DNA from 2 places in the Sporosarcina sp. G11-34 genome. Region 1 is predicted to be linked to the other one. Evidence: a T-box and tRNA genes for the amino acid it is inferred to sense, from the RefSeq annotation. Region 1 holds a T-box; the other holds one or more tRNA genes.

Evidence for each region. The T-box of region 1 lies ahead of leuS (leucine--tRNA ligase). A T-box ahead of a tRNA ligase gene usually reads a tRNA of that ligase, here a tRNA-Leu.
Region 2: it has a tRNA-Leu gene. The T-box ahead of leuS (leucine--tRNA ligase) is inferred to sense a tRNA for this amino acid. The anticodon was not compared.

Annotation. Positions count from the first base shown of each region.
Region 1 covers NZ_JAHNZW010000009.1:126,355-136,962, reverse strand. The annotation lists gene KSU66_RS14515 (hypothetical protein) at 1-62, shown strand, start outside; gene KSU66_RS14510 (YtnP family quorum-quenching lactonase) at 166-1,023, opposite strand; gene dat (D-amino-acid transaminase) at 1,271-2,107, opposite strand; gene KSU66_RS14500 (DeoR family transcriptional regulator) at 2,311-2,565, shown strand; gene KSU66_RS14495 (pseudouridine synthase) at 2,622-3,341, opposite strand; gene KSU66_RS14490 (putative polysaccharide biosynthesis protein) at 3,354-4,967, opposite strand; gene KSU66_RS14485 (NAD(P)/FAD-dependent oxidoreductase) at 5,086-6,351, shown strand; gene leuS (leucine--tRNA ligase) at 6,508-8,925, opposite strand; T-box leader at 9,068-9,288, opposite strand; gene KSU66_RS14475 (3-oxoacid CoA-transferase subunit B) at 9,328-9,990, opposite strand; gene KSU66_RS14470 (CoA transferase subunit A) at 10,012-10,608, opposite strand, start outside.
Region 2 covers NZ_JAHNZW010000012.1:93,715-104,322, forward strand. The annotation lists gene KSU66_RS16350 (NCS2 family permease) at 1-665, shown strand, start outside; gene trmL (tRNA (uridine(34)/cytosine(34)/5-carboxymethylaminomethyluridine(34)-2'-O)-methyltransferase TrmL) at 1,005-1,478, opposite strand; gene queG (tRNA epoxyqueuosine(34) reductase QueG) at 1,445-2,653, opposite strand; gene KSU66_RS16365 (B3/B4 domain-containing protein) at 2,711-3,403, shown strand; gene KSU66_RS16370 (hypothetical protein) at 3,432-3,947, shown strand; gene ytxJ (bacillithiol system redox-active protein YtxJ) at 4,224-4,550, opposite strand; gene KSU66_RS16380 (CueP family metal-binding protein) at 4,748-5,236, opposite strand; gene KSU66_RS16385 (SHOCT domain-containing protein) at 5,299-5,559, opposite strand; gene KSU66_RS16390 (sugar porter family MFS transporter) at 6,003-7,355, opposite strand; tRNA gene KSU66_RS16395 (tRNA-Leu) at 8,453-8,533, opposite strand; tRNA gene KSU66_RS16400 (tRNA-Cys) at 8,575-8,648, opposite strand; tRNA gene KSU66_RS16405 (tRNA-Gly) at 8,658-8,732, opposite strand; tRNA gene KSU66_RS16410 (tRNA-Gln) at 8,741-8,812, opposite strand; tRNA gene KSU66_RS16415 (tRNA-His) at 8,823-8,898, opposite strand; tRNA gene KSU66_RS16420 (tRNA-His) at 8,922-8,997, opposite strand; tRNA gene KSU66_RS16425 (tRNA-Trp) at 9,022-9,092, opposite strand; tRNA gene KSU66_RS16430 (tRNA-Tyr) at 9,172-9,256, opposite strand; tRNA gene KSU66_RS16435 (tRNA-Phe) at 9,291-9,366, opposite strand; tRNA gene KSU66_RS16440 (tRNA-Asp) at 9,429-9,504, opposite strand; tRNA gene KSU66_RS16445 (tRNA-Met) at 9,509-9,583, opposite strand; tRNA gene KSU66_RS16450 (tRNA-Met) at 9,621-9,695, opposite strand; tRNA gene KSU66_RS16455 (tRNA-Val) at 9,793-9,868, opposite strand; tRNA gene KSU66_RS16460 (tRNA-Glu) at 9,881-9,955, opposite strand; tRNA gene KSU66_RS16465 (tRNA-Ser) at 9,987-10,078, opposite strand; tRNA gene KSU66_RS16470 (tRNA-Asn) at 10,082-10,156, opposite strand; rRNA gene rrf (5S ribosomal RNA) at 10,209-10,324, opposite strand; partial or broken rRNA gene KSU66_RS16480 (23S ribosomal RNA) at 10,498-10,608, opposite strand, start outside.

The DNA.
Region 1 (10,608 bases):
AGCAGTTCGAATTTTCCGCAGATGCTAAGACCGGAACCGTAGTCGAACTCCTTAGAGTTTAATAAATAGTTCCGCGATTTGAAAATAAACACTACCTAAAAAAATAATAAAGAAAAACCGTTACTTAACTGAAAACATCCAGTTGAGTAACGGTTTTTTCATGCCTCATTCGTTCGAGAGCTTTGTCCTTTTTACACTTTCAACAATTTCTTTGCCTGGCTCATCCCATTTTACAAGCCTATAAATTGCGTCATGATAAAAACTAAACCAGTAGTTCCCAGCAAGGGCTTCTTTCATCAGCGATTCTTTTGCGGCAATGGAATCCATTGGATAGTCATCATATGACAGAACCCATAGGGGGTTACTATGCGCATGCGTCGGCATCAAATCACCCATATGAAGAATCGTCTCGCCATTTTGAGTTAGCTTAATAACACTGTGGCCATTACTATGGCCACCTGTATGAATCATTTCAATTCCAGGAACAACTGTTAATCTTTCTTCAAAAGTCTTTACTTGGTCTTGTACAGGTTCCCAGTTTTCTTTCCAATATGTATTCTTAGAACGAATATTTGGGTCGCGCATTTCATCCCATTCAACTTGCGAAGTATAAATTTCGGCGTTTGAAAAGACCGATATTAGTTCCCCATCTTGCCACTTCGTTAATCCCGCCGCATGGTCATTATGTAAGTGTGTCATTAATATAATATCGATGTCTGCTGGTGTAAGTCCAAGTTTGTCTAGATCTTCTTCCACGCTAGACTCTTCAACTACTCCGAGATTACGTTTCAATTTTTCATCCAGTTTTCCATTACTAAGCCCAGTATCTATCAATATATTTTTACCGTTATATTGAATAAGTATAGGATCCGTGGCGAGTTCAATTAAGTTATTTTTATCCACATCGTATCTCCGAGACCAGAGTACTTTTGGAACGGGCCCAAACATCGTGCCCCCATCTAAATAGTTGAGTCCCCCATTTAACCAAGTCATTTGCATCGCGTGAAATTTAAAGTTATCCAAAATTATACTCCCCCTATTGCTTAATTTAACATTCTACTTTCTCCCCGTCGTCCTCAAGAAGTCGACTTATTGCGCTCGTTTGTCCAACATCAAATGGACAGACTGGATAATCAATATAACCGATTTAAGACAGCAAGTATTTCTTTGCTGGAAAACGGACTTCCTTCTCGCTAAAAAGTATAAAACATGACGCTACTTTACGTTGTGAATAGCTTTTCAAATGATAGTATCCAAGCTCAATCAATCGTTACTTAGGAATTTGCGCCGTGAATGCGATTTGCAACTTCTCTGTTATCGCCCCGCGTTTGCCACTTCCGATTTCATGTCCATCTATAGTCGTTACCGGCATAACTTCCATAGTCGTTGAGGTATAGAACATCTCATCCATAGCAAATGCTTCTTTAAGTGCAAATGCTTCTTCTACAACCGGGATACCCAATTGTTGGCACAACTGAACAACGACTTTTCGTGTAATTCCTTCAAGAATAAGATTTGTAGCAGGGTGCGTATATACGACACCGTCTTTTACAGCAAACATATTTGTTGAAGAACCTTCTGTCACTATACCATCCCTATGAAGAATTGCCTCCGAGCACCCTGCTTCTTTAGCTTCTTCCTTTGCTAGAACACTTGCTAACAGATTCAAACTTTTTATATCGCATCGTAACCAGCGAATGTCGTCAACGGACTTAACCGAAACACCTTTTTCCATATCGCCTAGTGGTCTGGCTCCATTTACTGCATACGCTGTGACAATCGCAGGAACCGCCGGTGTTGGAAAGTTATGCTGCCTTCCTGCTGAGCCCCGTGTAACCTGCATATAAACATGACCATTGGACACTTTATTTTTTTTGATTAATTCACGAGCCACATCAATCAATTCTTGCTCAGTGTACGGAATTGTCAACTTTATTTTTCTTGCACTTTCAAATAACCTGCTAAAATGTTCTTCCGCTGTGAACAATTCATCATTGTAAACCTTCACGACCTCGTAAACGCCATCCCCGAAATAATACCCTCGGTCATCAATCGAAATTTCCAAGTGCTCTTTCTTCGTAAAATTCCCATCCATAAAATAAAGCATAATTGTAATCCCCCTATATATTTTTTAAAAAATACAACTAAAGTCTTTAATCATTCAATTTAATTGAATATTCGTGCACACAAGTCTATTATAAGGTATAATTATATTATCAGAATACTTTCACTGATGACGCAACTTACTACGGGAAGGATGTGCGACTCAGGATCAATTTCAACGTACCCACAGCACCATTCAGAAATCTCATGACCAACATTTTCTTGGAATATGATGACAAAGGAGTGATTGCACAAGTGAATTCTACTACTGAACGCATGTTAACCCGCGTAAAGGGCGTCTACATGTTCATTTTGGATCAGGGCACAGTATCGACTCAAGATATAGTTGAAGAATTTGATGTCACGTCCCGGACCGCACAGAGGGATTTAAACGTCCTTGAGTATAATGACCTTGTTACAAGTCCCGTCCGGGGTAAGTGGACAACAACATCAAAAAAATAATTACGTAACTGCTATTTCAAGAGGGCTGAATCCCTAGATGCGATTCAGCCCTTTTCTTATGTTGTTGAGGTACGAAAGAGCATCTCAACTTCTTCATTTGTTAATTCGCGGTATGTGCCTAGTGGCAATGCTTCGTCCAGCGAAAGGGGCCCCATCGACAAGCGCTTTAAATAAACAACCTTCTTGTCAACGGCTTCAAACATTCGCTTTACTTGATGAAATTTCCCCTCGGTAATCGTTAATTCAATTTCCGAAGTTTCACCAGATTTTAAAATATGAAGTTCCCCTGCTTTTGTCTTATAGCCATCGTCGAGAACGACCCCGTTTTGAAAGTCTTCTGCATCTTGGTTCGTAACTTCTCCCGAAATATGTGCATAATAGGTTTTCGGCACGTTTTTCTTCGGAGAAAGCAAGTTATGAGCTAGCTTTCCGTCATTTGTTAAGAGTAAAAAGCCTTCAGTATCTTTATCTAGTCGCCCTACTGGGAATGGATTGAAATGAGTAAAGTCTTCACTCAGTAAATCAACTACCGTCTTGTCTCGCGAATCTTCTGTCGCTGAAAGAACTCCCTGTGGCTTGTTCATCATGAGGTAAATAAATTCACGATATACGACAGGCTCACCTAAAAGTGTAACACTATCCTTATCGGTATTAATAATCGCACCGGACTTCTTTTCTGTTTCATCGTTTACCCGAACTGCGCCATTTTTTAAATACTGACGCACCTCTTTTCGCGATCCATATCCCATATTCGATAATAATTTATCTAAACGCATTCATACTTCCTCCTAAAAACCTAGCTTCTTCGTAAATCTCGTCAATCGTTCACCAAACAGTTTTTGAGCTAGACCCGTCTTGAGTGAAAGATAAGCGTAAATAGCTCCACCAACAAATGCACAGATTAAAATATATAATAGCGCATGCATTTTCCCATCCACTGCACTAAAGGCCGTTAAACCTTTCAGAAGGTAATAAACGACAACAAACATAATGAAATTTAAAATACTAATTAATATAAGTCTTCTAAACACCACTTTTGATTTGTACTCAAGTACACGAGTAACAACTGCGATATTCAGACCAACAGCCACCGAATAGCCAATAGCAGTTGCAAGTATCGCCCCGTTTGTTTCAAATAATTTAATGAGTGGAATATTGATTGCTAACTTAATGAGTAGGCCTGTTAACGAGTTGAATATAATCCACTTGTGTCGGTCTATTCCCTGCAATATTGCAGCACTTACCGTGAACAAACCAAAGAGTATTGCGACCGGTGCATAGTTTGCAAGAATTTCTGCACCCATGGCATCTTTTTCATAAAGAAGTTCGTAAAACTCATTCGATAATACAATAAGACCTATGACAAGCGGAATCGTTAAATACATCATAATTTGATAAGTTTGATCTAGGGAACGCGTAATCCCTTGTCGATCATTTTTTGTAAAATACGTTGTCAATACAGGAATTAACGCCATTGAAAACCCTGTCGCTACCATCACAGGTATCATAACAAACTTATGCGTAAGTAGATTCAGCATTGCTAAATATGTATCAGAAACATCTGCTAATCCAATCGAAAACATTGCTCCGTTAAATGTAACCATATCAACGAATTGATAAAGTGGATTGATAACACCAACCAAAATAAATGGCAACAGATAACCAAATAGCTCTTTATACATCTTCAGAAATGAAGGTGTTTCATCTGGTGACACACTATTTTCCAACAAATAATCAAACTCTGGCTTATATTTTCTCCAATACCTGTAAAGAACCACAAGTCCCGCCATTGCGCCAATAAACGCTGCGAATACTGCAAAGTTTATCGCTTTTTCCGGGGATTCTCCCATGAAGTTAACGACGATGTACGCCCCGACAAGGACCGCAATTATACGAACAATTTGTTCAATTAATTGAGATACCGCGGTTGGCTCCATTTTTTGATATCCTTGAAGAAAACCTCGTACAATACTCATTAATGGAACGACAAGTAAAGCAAAGCTGACCCATTTTATTACAGTCGTAATTTGACTAACCGTATAGATTTGTTCTTCTGAACTAATAACCATATGCGCAATCGGTTCGGCTAAGAAAAATAGTGCAAGAAATGAAAGTACGCCTGATGCTGCCATTACATACATGCCCGACTTCATTAACTTCCTACCCGTGGCATAATCGCCGAGCGCATTATATCTCGCAACAAATCTAGACACTGCGAGCGGTGCGCCTGAAATCGCTATAGCAAGCGCTATGTTGTACGGTATGTAGGCGTATTGATACAACCCCATACTCTCTTTCCCAACAATTGCATAGAGTGGTATCAAATATAAAAGACCAAGTGCCTTTGAAAGAAAGAGCCCTATCGTTAATATTGCAGTGCCTTGAACAAGTTTAGACGACATATTTAATCCTTCCAATCTCCGTAATTCTATTTAATAGTTTACCCTCGAACACCGTTTTTCACAACGATTAACCGCTAGTTGTGTATAATGAAAGAAAAACGGAAGAGTGGTTTCATATATGTATGATGTTGTTGTAATTGGTGCTGGGCCATCTGGATTGATGGCCTCTATTGCCGCCGCTGAAAATGGAAGAAAAGTTCTTGTCCTTGAAAAAGGGAAAAGGCCCGGCAATAAACTTGCCATCTCAGGGGGCGGACGATGTAACGTAACGAATCGATTGTCACAGGAAGAAATCATAAAAAACATTCCCGGAAACGGTCGCTTTCTTTACGGCCCGTTTTCTGTGTTCAATAATGAGGATATCATTAATTTCTTTGAAGGCCTTGGCGTAGCACTCAAAGAAGAAGATCACGGGCGTATGTTTCCCGTAACCGACAAGGCAAAGGATGTTGTCGACGCTTTGCTTACTGAAATGGACCGCTTGAACGTGGTCATGAAACTCGAGACGCGAGTAGAAAGATTATTAATGGATGATGAAAAAATTCTTGGTGTTCGATTAACTTCGGGCGAAGAGATTCACGCGCACTCCGTTATCTTAGCTGTTGGTGGAAAAGCCGTTCCTCAAACAGGTTCTACAGGTGATGGCTATCCATGGGCTGAACGTGCAGGCCATACAATCACTACACTTTATCCCACTGAAGTACCTTTGTTATCAGACGAACAGTTTATCCTTTCAAAGGAGTTACAAGGGTTTGCGCTACGCGATGTGGCCGTTTCCGTTTTGAACGCCAAAGGTAAACCATTAATCACTCACCAAATGGACATGCTCTTTACCCACTTTGGACTTAGTGGTCCTGCTATTTTACGCTGTAGCCAGTTTGTCGTCAAAGAACGGATGAAAAATGGCAATGCACCTGTCGATATGAAAATCGACTCGCTCCCCTCTATGAACGAGGAAGAAGTGTTTCAATTGCTTAATAAAACAGTACGGGACGACCCGAAAAAACAAGTCAATAATTCATTAAAGGGCGTTGTGCCTGAGCGCTGGCTACACTTTTTATTTGACCGTGCTGGGATTTCACAATCTGAATTAGGCGCTACAATGTTGGCAGAAAAATTACGTGCGCTTGCCAAATTGTTGAAAGCATTCACGATGACTGTTAACGGAACGCAGCCAATGGAACGTGCTTTCGTTACGGGGGGTGGCGTTTCTGTTAAAGAGATTGTGCCGAAAACGATGGCCTCACGTAAAAAAGATGGTCTCTATTTCTGTGGAGAAATTTTAGACATCCACGGCTATACTGGCGGTTACAACATTACCTCCGCCTTGGTAACCGGAAGAATTGCCGGCATGAATGCAGCGGAATTTGCGACTCACGTTTAAACCTGATTCGCTTGCACTCGACTGGATTTTGCTTGCACCCACTTGTCCATTCCTTGCACCCAGAACATGTTCGCTTGCAAGCGAGGACCTTTGACTCATCATTTCAAACAAAAAAACCGCGGGAGAGCCCTTAGCTCTTCCGCGGTTTTCCTCTTCTTAACCAGGTGCTACGATGTTCACGAGCCTTCCTGGAATTCCGATGACTTTCTTCACTTGTTTACCTGCTAAAAATGCTTTCACTTCATCATCTTCTAGCGCAATTTTTTCAAGTTCTGCTTTTGTGCTATCTTTATCAACGACTATTCTAGCACGAACTTTTCCGTTAATTTGAACAGCGATTTCAACTGTCTCATCAACAAGTTTCGATTCTTCATACGTAGGCCAAGCTTCATATGTGATTGTTTCGTTATGACCTAGCAACTCCCACAGTTCTTCCGCAATATGTGGCACAACTGGTGAAAGCATCTTCAGGAATCCTTCAGCATATTCCGTTGGGACAGACTCTGCTTTATAACTTTCGTTAATGAATACCATAAGCTGAGAAATGGCAGTATTATTACGCATTCCCTCGTAGTCTTCCGTCACTTTCTTAACAGTTTGGTGGTAAACCTTTTCAAGTTCTCCGCCAGATTCTCCGTTAATTTTCGAACTTAGTTTTCCTTCTTCATCAACAAATAATCTCCAAATACGATCTAGGAAACGACGTGCTCCGTCAAGGCCATTTGTCGTCCACGCCTTCGATGATTCCAACGGCCCCATGAACATTTCATAAAGACGAAGTGAATCAGCTCCGTGTGAAAATACAATATCATCCGGGTTAACAACGTTACCAATTGATTTCGACATTTTTTCATTGCCTTCCCCAAGTATCATACCTTGGTTGAACAATTTCTGGAACGGTTCTTTCGTGTGAACTACACCGATATCATATAGCACTTTGTGCCAAAAACGTGCGTACAGTAAGTGAAGTACCGCGTGTTCTGCACCGCCGACGTATGTATCTACCGGTAACCAGCGTTTTGCTAATTCAGGGTCAATCACCATTTCATCGTTATGTGGATCTATATAGCGAAGGTAATACCAGCAGCTTCCAGCCCACTGCGGCATCGTATTTGTTTCACGACGACCTTTCATTCCTGTTTCAGGATCAGTTACATTGATCCACTCTTCGATATTTGCTAAAGGTGATTCACCTGTTCCACTCGGTTTAATATTGTCAGTCACTGGCAATTCAAGTGGTAAATCAGCTTCATCTACAGTAGTCATCGTGCCATCTTCCCAGTGAATAATCGGAATCGGCTCTCCCCAATAACGCTGTCTTGAAAATAACCAATCGCGAAGACGGTACGTTACTTTCTTTTCACCTGTTCCTTTTTCTACAAACCAAGCAATTGCTTTTTCAATCGCTTCATCTTGCCCAAGGCCATCTAGGAAACCTGAGTTAATATGAGTACCATTACCGACATAAGCTTCTTTAGAAATATCTCCGCCCGAAACAACTTCAACAATCGGAAGCTCGAACTTCGTCGCAAACTCATAGTCACGCTCATCATGCGCAGGTACAGCCATAATCGCGCCAGTTCCGTATGACACTAAAACGTAATCAGCAATCCAAATCGGCATTTTCTCGCCACTTGCAGGGTTAATGGCGTAACAACCTGTGAATACACCCGTTTTCTCGTCTGCAAGATCAGTTCTTTCTAAATCACTTTTCAGTTTTACTTCATCTAAATACGCAGCAACCGCTTCTTTTTGCTCAGGTGTCGTAATCTTAGCAACTAACTTATGTTCAGGAGCAAGCACTGCATACGTTGCGCCGAAAATCGTGTCTGGACGTGTCGTAAACGCTTCAAAAGAATAATCTGTACCTTCTACTTCAAAAGTGAGCTGCGCCCCCTCAGAACGTCCAATCCAGTTGCGTTGCATATCCTTCAAACTCTCAGGCCAATCAAGGTCTTCTAAATCCTCAAGTAGACGATCTGCATAATTCGTTATACGCAACACCCATTGACGCATCGGACGGCGTTCAACTGGATGTCCACCCCGTTCAGATAAACCGTCGATGATTTCTTCGTTCGCAAGTACAGTTCCGAGCGCCGGACACCAATTGACATCAACTTCATCAATATACGCAAGCCCTTTATTATAAAGCTGAATGAAAATCCATTGTGTCCATTTATAATAAGATGGATCTGTCGTATTTATTTCACGATCCCAGTCATAGGAAAATCCGAGATCCTGCATTTGTCTTTTAAATGTTGCGATGTTTTTAGCCGTAAATTCAGCGGGGTCATTACCCGTGTCGATTGCGTACTGCTCCGCTGGTAAACCGAATGCATCCCACCCCATTGGATGGAGCACATTATACCCTTGTTTCCTTTTGAATGAACTAATAATGTCCGTCGCGATGTAACCAAGCGGATGCCCAACATGTAGTCCTGAACCTGATGGGTATGGGAACATATCCAGTGCATAAAACTTTGGTTGTGACGGATTATCAATCATTTTATACGTTTTATTTTCTTTCCAATAGTTTTGCCATTTCTTCTCAATTTGTCCATGATTATAACCCAACAAAAACTCCTCCTTCAAAATAAAGAAAACTCGGTGATTGCCGAGCCTCTAGGTGACAGCAGAGCCGTAGTTGCGCTTATAAGGTCATCCTTAAATTTACAATTTGGGACGTTATAAAGAAAAAATCCCGTCCCTTAATAATCTAAGGGACGAGATTTGTCTACAAACTCCCGCGGTGCCACCCAAATTGACGGTAAACCGTCCAACTTGTAACCTTAACGCGGAAAACGGTATAAGCTACTAAATTTCACTCATACAGGCTCTGAGGTGAGTTCATCTCAATACGTCACAATCGGCTTGCACCACCCGCCGACTCTCTAAATGTGACGCCTATAGATTACTACTCCTCATCACTGCCATTACTATTTATTCTAGCTTACCCGAATATACGACATTTCACAACTACAACTTAACGTTTTCAACAACATCCTTCGTAATTAAATCGACATCTGTCGAATCAATCACATCTTGCACAGTGAATCCTTCAAACACTTCTTTTAGTATCATTCCCTCAGGAGTGATTTCAATCGATGCACGTTCCGTAATAATCTTGTGCACGACCCCTTTCCCTGTTAACGGCAGTTCACATTCTCTCTTAATTTTAGCAGATCCATCTCTTGCAACATGATCCATAATTACGATGATTTTTTTAGCACCGTGAACAAGGTCCATCGCGCCGCCCATACCTTTTATCATCTTCCCCGGAATCATCCAGTTCGCAAGGTCACCCTTTTCGGATACTTCCATTGCGCCAAGAATTGCAACGTCAACATGTCCCCCGCGAATCATCGCAAATGATTCAGCACTAGTAAAGAATGCTGAACCAGGAATGGATGTGACTGTTTCTTTCCCCGCATTTATTAAATCAGGGTCCACTTCATCTTCTGTCGGGAATGGCCCAATTCCTAGAAGCCCATTTTCCGACTGAAGTACCACCGTTTTATCATCAGAAATATAATTCGCGACAAGCGTCGGCATACCAATTCCGAGGTTGACATAGTTCCCATCTTCAATTTCTTTTTCCGCGCGCTTTGCGATTCGTTCCCTAAAATTAACTTGTCCCATTGTAAGCAGTCCCCTTTCCATTCACTTTCGAGTCGTTAGACGCTCAATTCGTTTTTCTTGCTTCGCTTGTAAAAGCCCTTGAACGTAAATACTTGGTGTATGAATCGTTTGTGGATCTAGATCGCCGGTTTCGACAATCTCCTCAACTTCTGCAATGGTAATAGCCCCCGCCGCAGCCATCATCGGGTTAAAGTTTTGTGCTGTTTTATTATAAATTAGGTTTCCGAACTTATCAGCCTTTGCCGCGCGAATTAATGAAAATTCCGCTCGAAGTGCTTCTTCAAGAACATATTCTTTCCCGTCAAACACACGGATTTCTTTCCCATCTGCAACTGTCGTTCCAACACCCGCGGGCGTATAAAATGCTGGTATTCCAGCTCCACCTGCACGAATTTTTTCAGCAAGCGTCCCTTGTGGTGTTAAGTCGACTTCGATTTCGCCCGAAAGGACTTGCCGCTCAAACTCTTTGTTTTCACCAACATAAGAACCTATCATTTTTTTAATTTGTTTTTCTTTTAATAGAAGTCCAAGTCCCCACTCATCGACTCCACAATTATTAGATATTACGGTTAGGTCTTTCACACCTTTTTCAACTAACGCCAATATAAGCTGTTCCGG
Region 2 (10,608 bases), on a different contig from region 1:
GCTTCTGGGCAGTGCCTAGTTTACCTGAGGGCATTCTTGTTTGGAACCCTATCAATGCGATGAGTGATGTTATTTCTCACGGCCTATACGGGGTCGTGTTCGCATTTTTAATCGTTACGTTGTTTGATACAACTGGAACGATGATTGGCGTCGCTAAGCAAGCGGGACTTATGCGTGGGAATACTTTGCCACGCGCACGTCATGCTCTCCTTGCTGATTCTGTTGCAACATCAGTCGGTGCAATGTTCGGGACAAGTCCTACATCGGCCTACATTGAATCTTCTTCGGGTGTTGCTGTTGGAGGGCGTACCGGGTTAACAACATTGACCGTTGCAATTTTGTTTATGGTCGCAGCATTTTTTGGTCCATTTGTCTTTGCTTTATCTGGTGTATCTGCGATTACCGCACCTGCGCTTATTATCGTGGGGAGCTTAATGATCAGTGTTGTTAAGGAGATTGACTGGGATTCCTTTGATGAGGCATTCCCTGCATTCCTTATTATTTTAACAATGCCCCTAACATCAAGCATTGCAACTGGGATTGCACTTGGATTTATTACTTATCCTATTTTGAAAGTAGTAAAAGGGCAATGGAGAAAGGTCCCACTACTTTTATACATTTTCGCAATATTGTTTACGTACCAGTTACTTTTCTTGCCTCATTAAAATGAAATTCTGGCTAATGATTAAGGCAAGGCATTTCAATTTCAATTGAATTAAGGTATACTAGAGGTATCAACTATGGAATCAATAGGAGGTATGCGTAATGAATCTTATATTAGTTTTAGGTGTCTGTGTTGCATTCCTAACAGCAATTTTTACAGGCGGATACGAAGACAAGCCTGGTACTAAACAAAAGAGTAAAAAAGGTCATCAATCAACATAAATAAAAAAAGAGAGAACAAGCCTAGGCTTGTTCTCTCTTTTTATTTTCATCAATAGCATACGTAATAATTAAGAAACACTTTTAAAATATATCACAACAGAATTACTTTTTAAATGATATTAACTTAATTCTAGAAATGATTGTTGGCGAAGTGCTTCATAAATAAGTATTGCTGCTGTATTTGATAAGTTGAGTGCACGGATATTGTCATTCATAGGAATACGCAAGCACCGTTCTTCATTTTCAGCAATGATATCGTCTGGTAAACCAGTCGTTTCTTTCCCAAAAACGAAAAATATATCCGTCGATTCATTAGAATAATCGAAGTCAGAATATGGTTGCTTACCGAACTTCGTCACGAAATAAAAGACCGCGTCTGGGTATGCTGTAAATAAATCACGAATCCCGTCATGGTACTCAAGATCAACACTACTCCAATAATCAAGTCCGGCTCTTTTCAACATTTTATCTTCTGTCGAAAATCCCAATGGCTTAATCAGATGTAGCTTAACTCCTGTTCCTGCGCACGTCCGTGCTATATTTCCTGTATTCGCCGGGATTACCGGCTCAAATAATGCAACATGTATCGCCATTTCAGCACGTCCTCTATTATAGGTTGGTATTTACTCAGTTGTTTTTTTTTCCATCCATCTAATGCTTTTTCAAGTTCAATCCGTACGTCACTATCATCTTCTGTCACAAGAGATTTTTCCATTGCGACAAAGCCTTCCTCTGTCCCTATTTTGCCAAGTGCCCAAGCAATTGTACCACGCATTACTGGTCTTGGATCATTCTGAAGCATTCCAACAAGTTCTGGTACCGCAGCTTCTTCTTTGAAATGAGCAAGTGCAATAATCGCGTTACGCTGAATCGGATTTTTTCCACGCCATGAGCCCGACACTTCACCAAATCGCTCTTTAAATTGGCGATTGGACAAACTAAGAATCGGTTGTAAAAGTGGTTTCGCAAGTTCTGGATCTGGTTTAAATACCTCTTGATGTAAATTATGCTTTTTTCGATTCTTTGGACATATCGTCTGACACGTATCACAACCGTATACTCGATTCCCTATTTTATCCCTAAATTCTTCTGGGATTGTTGTTTTAGTTTGTGTTAGAAATGCAATACATCGCGTTGCATCCAGCTGTCCCCCTACTATAAGTGCACCTGTTGGACATGCGTCGAGGCAAAGGGTACAATCTCCACATTCATCTTCCATTGGCTCGTCTGGCTCAAATGGTATGTTCGTAATCATTTCACCTAGATAGACATATGAACCAAATTCAGGTGTAATTATCGAACAGTTTTTTGCAGACCAGCCAATGCCAGCTCGTTCTGCCACGGCCCGGTCAGAAAGCTCACCTGTGTCCACCATGGACTTCACTCTCGCGGTCGGCACATGTTCTATGATAAAGGCCTCTAGAAGCCTCAACCTTGCTCTTAGGACCGTATGGTAATCAGTTCCCCAGGAAGCTCGGCAAAAGATGCCCCGGCGCTCCCCTTTCTTCCCTCTCGGTGAATTTTCCATGCGCGATGGGTAGGCGATAGCAATTGCAATGATACTCTCCGCCTGATCTAGAAGTAGCGCGGGCTCCGTTCGTTTATCCAAGTCCTTTTCTTCAAATCCGGACTGATAACCAAGCTCCTGTTGGCGTACCAAACGATTTTTTAGCTCTCGAAACGGTGCTGCAGTCGTAAAACCAATCTTGTCGATACCAATTGATTCTGCATACTCTTTTATTGCTTGTTGTAATTCGATTGTGTTCATACAGAATCACCTTTCTCTATGTTAAAATGAAGTAATATTATGCAAAGGATGATGACAGTGAAATTTGAAATGGATCCAGTACTTTTTGAAACAGTTCCCAACTTAAAATTGGGTATAAACCATTATACCAAAACTATCGTCTCAGAATCGCCTCAAATGATTAAAGGACGTTTACAATTATTTCAGGAATACCTTTATTTCGATCTTGCGGATAAACCACTTACCGATTTTCCAGGTGTTAAGGAATGGCGAGATGTTTGGAAAGCCTTCGGTTCAGACCCAAGTCGCCATCGTCACTCCCTAGAAGCACTCATGCGCCGAATTAAAAAGCTAAACTACTTAGAACCCTATCACTTAGCGGTGGATCTAAATAGCTTTTTTTCACTGCAATATGAAATGCCCATTGGTATTTACGACGCAGACAAGCTTAATGGTAACGTTACGCTCAGCCTTGGAAACGAAGATACAGGCTACGATGGGCTAAATGGTCGTTTTAATTCATTAAAAAACATGCTTGTCCTTTCAGATGAAACAGGTCCTTTTGGAAGTCCATACATCGATTCTACACGCACCGCAGTGACAGAGGAAACGGCTAATATATTTCAAGTGTTCTTCCTACGCCCATCACTTGATGCTGACGAAGCGCTTGAATTAACAACAGCGGCCGGCAATATGTTTACTAATGTAAGCGGTGGGGACGTTCACTCATATGTCTTGAATAACGAGATGGTTTCTATTAAAGTAAACTAATATCTTTTTCGTTGGAGGGAATTAATAGATGGCTAACATAACACTGGCAGAAGCTGTTAAATTAAAAAGCATATTAAGAACACGGATTCACGAACTTGAAGAAGAAATGCGCCGAGTTGCCTTCGCCACAGTTGAAAAGGGAATGTCACCGGTTAGAGGTACGCGCACACTTGAAGTCGTAGATATGGAATTAGACGGCGTACGCTTAGATAATCGTGTACTGGACCGCCTCATGTATCGTGCAAATATCGACAATGAAATTGAATTCCAAAATCAAAAACTTCCTATTGTCGAAGCGATTGAACTGGCAACTCAACTTCGAGCAAAAGCTCATTTTTATAAAGAGCTCTCAACTGCCGAAAAAGAAGAGATCCAATACGGCTATGCAGACAACACAACTGTCTATCAGGTTGCACTATTTGATCCCGAACAATATCGTGTCAAATCCTTACAAGCTGAAAAGGATGCACACCGATTATCTAATTTGATTAATGCTAAAAACTATTCGGTCACACTAGCCTTTGATGATAGTCAGTATTTTTAACCCCTTGGTTAGGTGAGACTCCTCACCAAGGCGTAGAGTGGGGACCAATCATATATAAATGCTGGTAAACCAATGACCTATTACCATTTATTTTGTGACCGATTACTAATAACCATACATGGCAATTGTATAAAAACACTTAGTAGCTTCATCTGGTCTCCCTCTATGAAAATCGCTCCTTCCGTTTCGACGGTTAGGAGCGATTTTTTTGGTTGAATTATTTTTGATGTTGGTAAATTTTATTTGAACATAATTTAGCCTATAGAATCCTGTTCATTAAATGTAGGTATTAATTGCATCTTGTAAAAGTTTTTTCTTGATTTTATAGTGAGTAGCTTGCCAAATTCCTTTTCCGTCTTTCAAAATTAATAGCTGAGGCGATTCATGTTTTACACCTAAATCTGTTTCAATCACATTTGAAACAGGTCTATCCATTTGCACAACGACCATATATATAGGTAGTTCCGTTTCAAGTGATTGCAATTCCTTCTTAGCAGACAAGCTACTTACACATGTCATACTGAATTTAAATAGAAGAAAAGGTTGTTCATTCGACTTTTCCAATAACTCCCGCCAAGCTTCGACCGAACTTATACGTTTCAATATGTACTCAACCTCCAAAATTATATCCTATTTTTACATCTAACTCCCCTAGCATACTCTATAAAAGGGAAAAGGAGATCGGGATAGTATTATCCCGAACCCCTTCCCCATACTAATTCCCGGCCTTTAAGTTCAATGATATATTCTCGTAGCCCATAACCATCTGCTTTTCTAGTACTTGTGTAAAATTTATTTTCTCATCCTAATTGCATAGTTGTGATACAAGTGTTATCGCCATCAAACGTCGAAATTTTGGATGTTGATTCTTTATCACCCTGTGTGATAATCACATTAAAAGTCTCATCACGGGGTAGCCATAAATCGATAAATCCATTAGCTTCTGTTCGTTTCTTTTCATCAAGAATAATGTTGCCTTTTGAATCTTCTATATGCACATTAAAATCTTCTTGAACAAGCTCGCCCTGACACCCAGTTAAACTATGAATATCACATGGATGTGTTTGTTTGATAAACGGAGCAATCGATACAAAGAATTCTTCGCCCTCAAGCTCGTATGTTGTTACTTCTTCATTTTCATCTGTCACGATAAGTTCAGAAGATGTAATTGATGCGGATGCAGCTTCTACGTTGCCCACCGTATAATCGTTAACTAATTTCTTAATGTCTGTTGTGTTGCCATACTCTGTTTCATTATTTCCACTGCTACATCCTACCAATAAAGCCATAATAAATACTAGTATTGAAATTCTCTTGAATCCCACTTTTTTCACTACCTATCTGTATTATTTTAGTTGTTTTTGTCCAATAAATCTTTTTTCCGTGTGAATTCTTCGTCGGTCAGTTCACCTCCGGCATATCTTTCCTTTAAAATATTTAGTGCCTTATTACTCTTTTCAATTTCCATTGGTAAACCTTTATTATTTTTAAATAGTTTATAAACTAACACAAAAATGATTAACAGAAGAACGACTGTAATCACAATCCAAAAGAAACCGTAATTTCCATAGCCCATCATGTGTTGTGATCCTGGTCCATGCCGAAACCCCATTAAATTCACTCCTCTATTTATAATTTAGACCCGTCCCGTTCATTAAAGAAAACATTGCCTATTGCTCACCAATATCTGGTCATCATTCTAGCTCTAGCCCTTACTTTAAATTCCTTTGTAAACTTCGGACTTTATTATTCATGTCGGGTAAGCGCCTATTTATTAATTATATCAGGAAGGTTCTATACGGCTAGCTTAACACATGGGAATAATTATAGTAATTACTGAGCGCCGGTGCTGCACTGGAGCTCTTTTTAAAATAATAATGACGTACCGCTCCTAATAAGAATGAACAGGATAAAGAATATTATGGTTGTATCATTTTCCTATAGTAGCACTACTTGCCATGTCAGGGGAGAATAATTAAATGGCCTTAGCCCAATTAAATCTGGGGCTAAGGCCATTTAGATATACTTTCAATTTTTAACTATGTCTTTTACGAGCTAAACTCCTTTGGCCGATGCCCGTCTACGTAAATCTACTTCAATTTCCTCAAGACTTCTTCCACGGGTTTCAGGTAGGTATTTGATAACAAATATCATGGCTACGATACCAATTGCAGCAAAGATCAAGAATACCTGCCCAATTCCGAATGCCTTTGACATCATTGGGAATAACTGGGCTACAAGCAAGCTACCAACTGATAACGAGAGTGCTGCGATACCTGTTGCTGCTCCACGAGCACGCATTGGGAATAATTCTGGAAGCATGACCCATAAAACTGGTCCCCAAGTAAATGCAAAGAATACAATAAACATACTTAGGCACCCCACAATAATCCATGCCCCAAAACTTGTATCTAATCCAACTGTCCAAATCAGCGCTGACATAGTCAGTAAGGAAGCAACCATACCAATATTTCCGATAACCAATAACTTTTTACGATCAACTTTATCAATAATCATGATTGCAAAGATTGTTACAACCACGTTTACTATACCAATACCCACCGTGCCAAGAATGGCAGCCGAACTACCTAATCCCGCTTCACTTAAGATTGATGGTGTATAGTAAATAATCGCATTGATACCGATAATCTGCTGTAATAAAGCAAATCCACAACCAATTACGAGCGTTGGGCGCAACCATGCAGATTTCAACACACTCCATGCGCTTTCCGACATTTTATTAATCTCAATCATTTCCTGAATTTCTTTATCAATATCCTCAGGTTTTCTGGTTAACCTCATTACTTTACGTGCTTCCTTTTCACTACGGTTCTCCAATAGCCATCTTGGACTTTCTGGCATAAATAGCACACCAATCATCATAATAAATGAAGGAACAACAGCTAAACCTACCATCCACCGCCATGCTTCCGCATCTGCGAAAGCGTAGTTCACTAGGTAAGAGGAAAGAATACCAACCGTAATCATCAACTGGTTTAGTGAACCAAGTGACCCACGCTGATCTGTTGGCGCCATTTCAGCTAAGTATACTGGTACAATTGCAGTTGACCCCCCGACAGCCAAACCAATAATGAATCGGCCGATAACAAGCATTTCCATATTTGGAGCAAGCGCCAGGGCAATTGAACCAATTACAAAGATAATAGATATCATGAACACCATCTTACGTCGTCCGAATTTATCGGATAAAGGACCACTAAATCCTGCACCAATAATCGCACCGAATAGCATGGAACTCACTACCAACCCCTCAGTGAAGGTTGTTAGAGGAATATCATTTTTAATAAACAACAATGCCCCTGAAATAACGCCCATGTCAAATCCATAGAGTAAGCCTCCTAATGCTCCAAAGATAAAAATTATTTTATTATTAACATTACCACCCATTAACCTAACCCCTTCTCGCCTTGTATTAATCACAGAATATGTTTCCAATTAGTCAATTTAACTGCAATTGTCTTTTGATTTTTTAATAAAATAAATAACGTTATTATGTACTCGTTCCACTTAGTTAATTAATTTTATTATCTAACTAATTTTACCATATTAATAGTTATTTTACTATACATTTAATTTAAGAATAACCCAGTATATTAAAATTTCTGTAACTTTCTTATTTAGCTGCACTAGTTTCGCATACGTGATTAAGTAATTCGACGAGTCGACATAGATTTTGCTACTTCTTTCTGGGAGTAGTAGAAGTTGAAACAAGTTTATGGAAAGGAATTCTAGTTAACTTCTTGGAGCAACCTTTTGCTGGGTACTTCAAGAAGTGGATAGATTTATGTAAAATGAATATAAAGGTCAAACAAAATATCATTATGGGCGATCTCTAGAAATAGTAGAAGCGTACTTTAAAGATATCCCCCTGCCAAAAATCACTCGGCAAGATTATCAAGCATTTATTAATTACTAGGGCAGCACTCGAAGTAAAGAAACAGTGGAGGAATTAAATTATCATTGTAGGTCTTGTATACGTAATGCAGTAGAAGACATGATTATTCACTTTGACTTTACAAGGAAAGTTACTTTAACGTGGAATATTCAAGCGAAGCAATCATAAGAGAAAGACCTTAGCTATTTAACGAGCTTGTCAGCCGTTTAGATAAGGGTTTAGACTACTACGTATTGTTTTACTTGCTCTATCTACAGGTATGGGTTTTGGTCAGATTGTGGTACTTACTAGAACAGACTTGGGGCTTTGCAAAGAACTTACCTAAAGGATTTGGGCCACAGTCTGGACAAGTATGTGGCTTCTTATGAAGCGATACATAAAGAAAAGTCCAATCGCCAACTTCCTCAATATTTTCAATGATTACATCTTTTAATCCTGGAATATTCATGTTAAGATTTATATGCACGAGTTGTATCAATACCCCAACAAATATTATAGAACCAAATAAAAAAACATCTACAAATGTTGTTATTTCAACATTTGTAGATGTTTTAGGACTTATTTAACTTAAAAGTATAAGAACTATTGATACCCGAGGCCGGACTTGAACCGGCACGCCTTGCGGCATCGCATTTTGAGTGCGACGTGTCTGCCATTCCACCACTCGGGCGAAAGATATATATTTATTTATATTCGTAATAAGAAAATTAATGGAGGCGGCAACCGGAATCGAACCGGTGATAAGGGTGTTGCAGACCCTTGCCTTACCGCTTGGCTATGCCGCCTAAAGAAAATGGAGCGGAAGACGGGATTCGAACCCGCGACCCCGACCTTGGCAAGGTCGTATTCTACCACTGAACTACTTCCGCAAAAACAACTGGGGTAGCTGGATTCGAACCAACGAGTGACGGAGTCAAAGTCCGATGCCTTACCGCTTGGCTATACCCCAAAAATATAAATGGGGCGGCTGAGGGGAATTGAACCCCCGAATGTCGGAATCACAATCCGATGCGTTAACCACTTCGCCACAGCCGCCGTAATATAATATTTAGAAAAAATGGGGCGGCTGAGGGGAATTGAACCCCCGAGTGTCGGAATCACAATCCGATGCGTTAACCACTTCGCCACAGCCGCCACAATAAATTACAATAAAAATAACAGGGGTAGTAGGATTCGAACCCACATCGAAGGTGTTGGAGACCTTTATTCTACCATTGAACTATACCCCTAGAATAACAATATTACTTTGAAACATTTGTTATGTTGTTTCCAACATGAAATACGTGCTGATAATTCTTTGAAGAAAAATGGTGGTGGGGGGCAGATTCGAACTGCCGAACCCAGAGGGAGCGGATTTACAGTCCGCCGCGTTTAGCCACTTCGCTACCCCACCAAAGTATTTACATACTAGTAAAATAAAATTGTAATGGTGGCTCAGGACGGAATCGAACCGCCGACACAAGGATTTTCAGTCCTTTGCTCTACCGACTGAGCTACTGAGCCACTGTCAATTTGGGTCGATTGAGAAGTTCTCAATCTAACTCAAATCATAAGTTTAATAAAAATGGCGGTCCCGACGGGAATCGAACCCGCGATCTCCTGCGTGACAGGCAGGCATGTTAACCGCTACACCACGGGACCTTTTTGGTTGCGGGGACAGGATTTGAACCTGTGACCTTCGGATTATGAGCCCGACGAGCTACCACTGCTCCACCCCGCGACAATATTATCATAGTTATTTTATTATATTTTGAAATTGGTTGCGGGGGCAGGATTTGAACCTGCGACCTTCGGATTATGAGCCCGACGAGCTACCACTGCTCCACCCCGCGACAATATTATATAGCTTACTTTATGTGTTTTTAGTATCTCTAAGAGTGTTATTAGATGATGTTTCTTTAAAACACAGAGTACATGTTTTAAAAAACTTGGTGGAGGATGACGGGCTCGAACCGCCGACCCCCTGCTTGTAAGGCAGGTGCTCTCCCAGCTGAGCTAATCCTCCTGGGTAAATAAATGGTGACCCCTACGGGATTCGAACCCGTGATACCGCCGTGAAAGGGCGGTGTCTTAACCGCTTGACCAAGGGGCCTTACTAAAAAAAGTATGTATAGAAGTAAATCTGGCGGAGAGCAAGGGATTTGAACCCTTGAGACAGCGTAAACCGCCTACACGATTTCCAATCGTGCTCCTTCGGCCACTCGGACAGCTCTCCAATTGGCTCCGCAGGTAGGATTCGAACCTACGACCGATCGGTTAACAGCCGATTGCTCTACCACTGAGCTACTGCGGAATAACACTATTCACAAATGCGCTATACCATCAGCGTATAATTGCGGAATAAAGACTAGCAACGTCCTACTCTTGCAGGGGGAATCCCCCAACTACCATCGGCGCTGAAGAGCTTAACTGCCGTGTTCGAGATGGGAACGGGTGTGACCTCTTCGCTATCGTCACTAGACTGTATTTAGCAAGACAAGATTAATTATACCAAACATAATTAAAATATCAAGTGTTTTTGTAAATTGTTGTATTTCATTCGTTCAAAACCGGATAAATTGGACATTGATGTTCACAATTCAGGGTAATCAAGACCTGAAATTATAGATCGTACATTTACCTTTTTAACTTTAGTAGGTTAAGTCCTCGATCAATTAGTATCCGTCAGCTACGCACGTCGCCGTGCTTACACCCCGGACCTATCAACCTCATCTTCTCTGAGGGATCTTACTTACTTGCGTAATG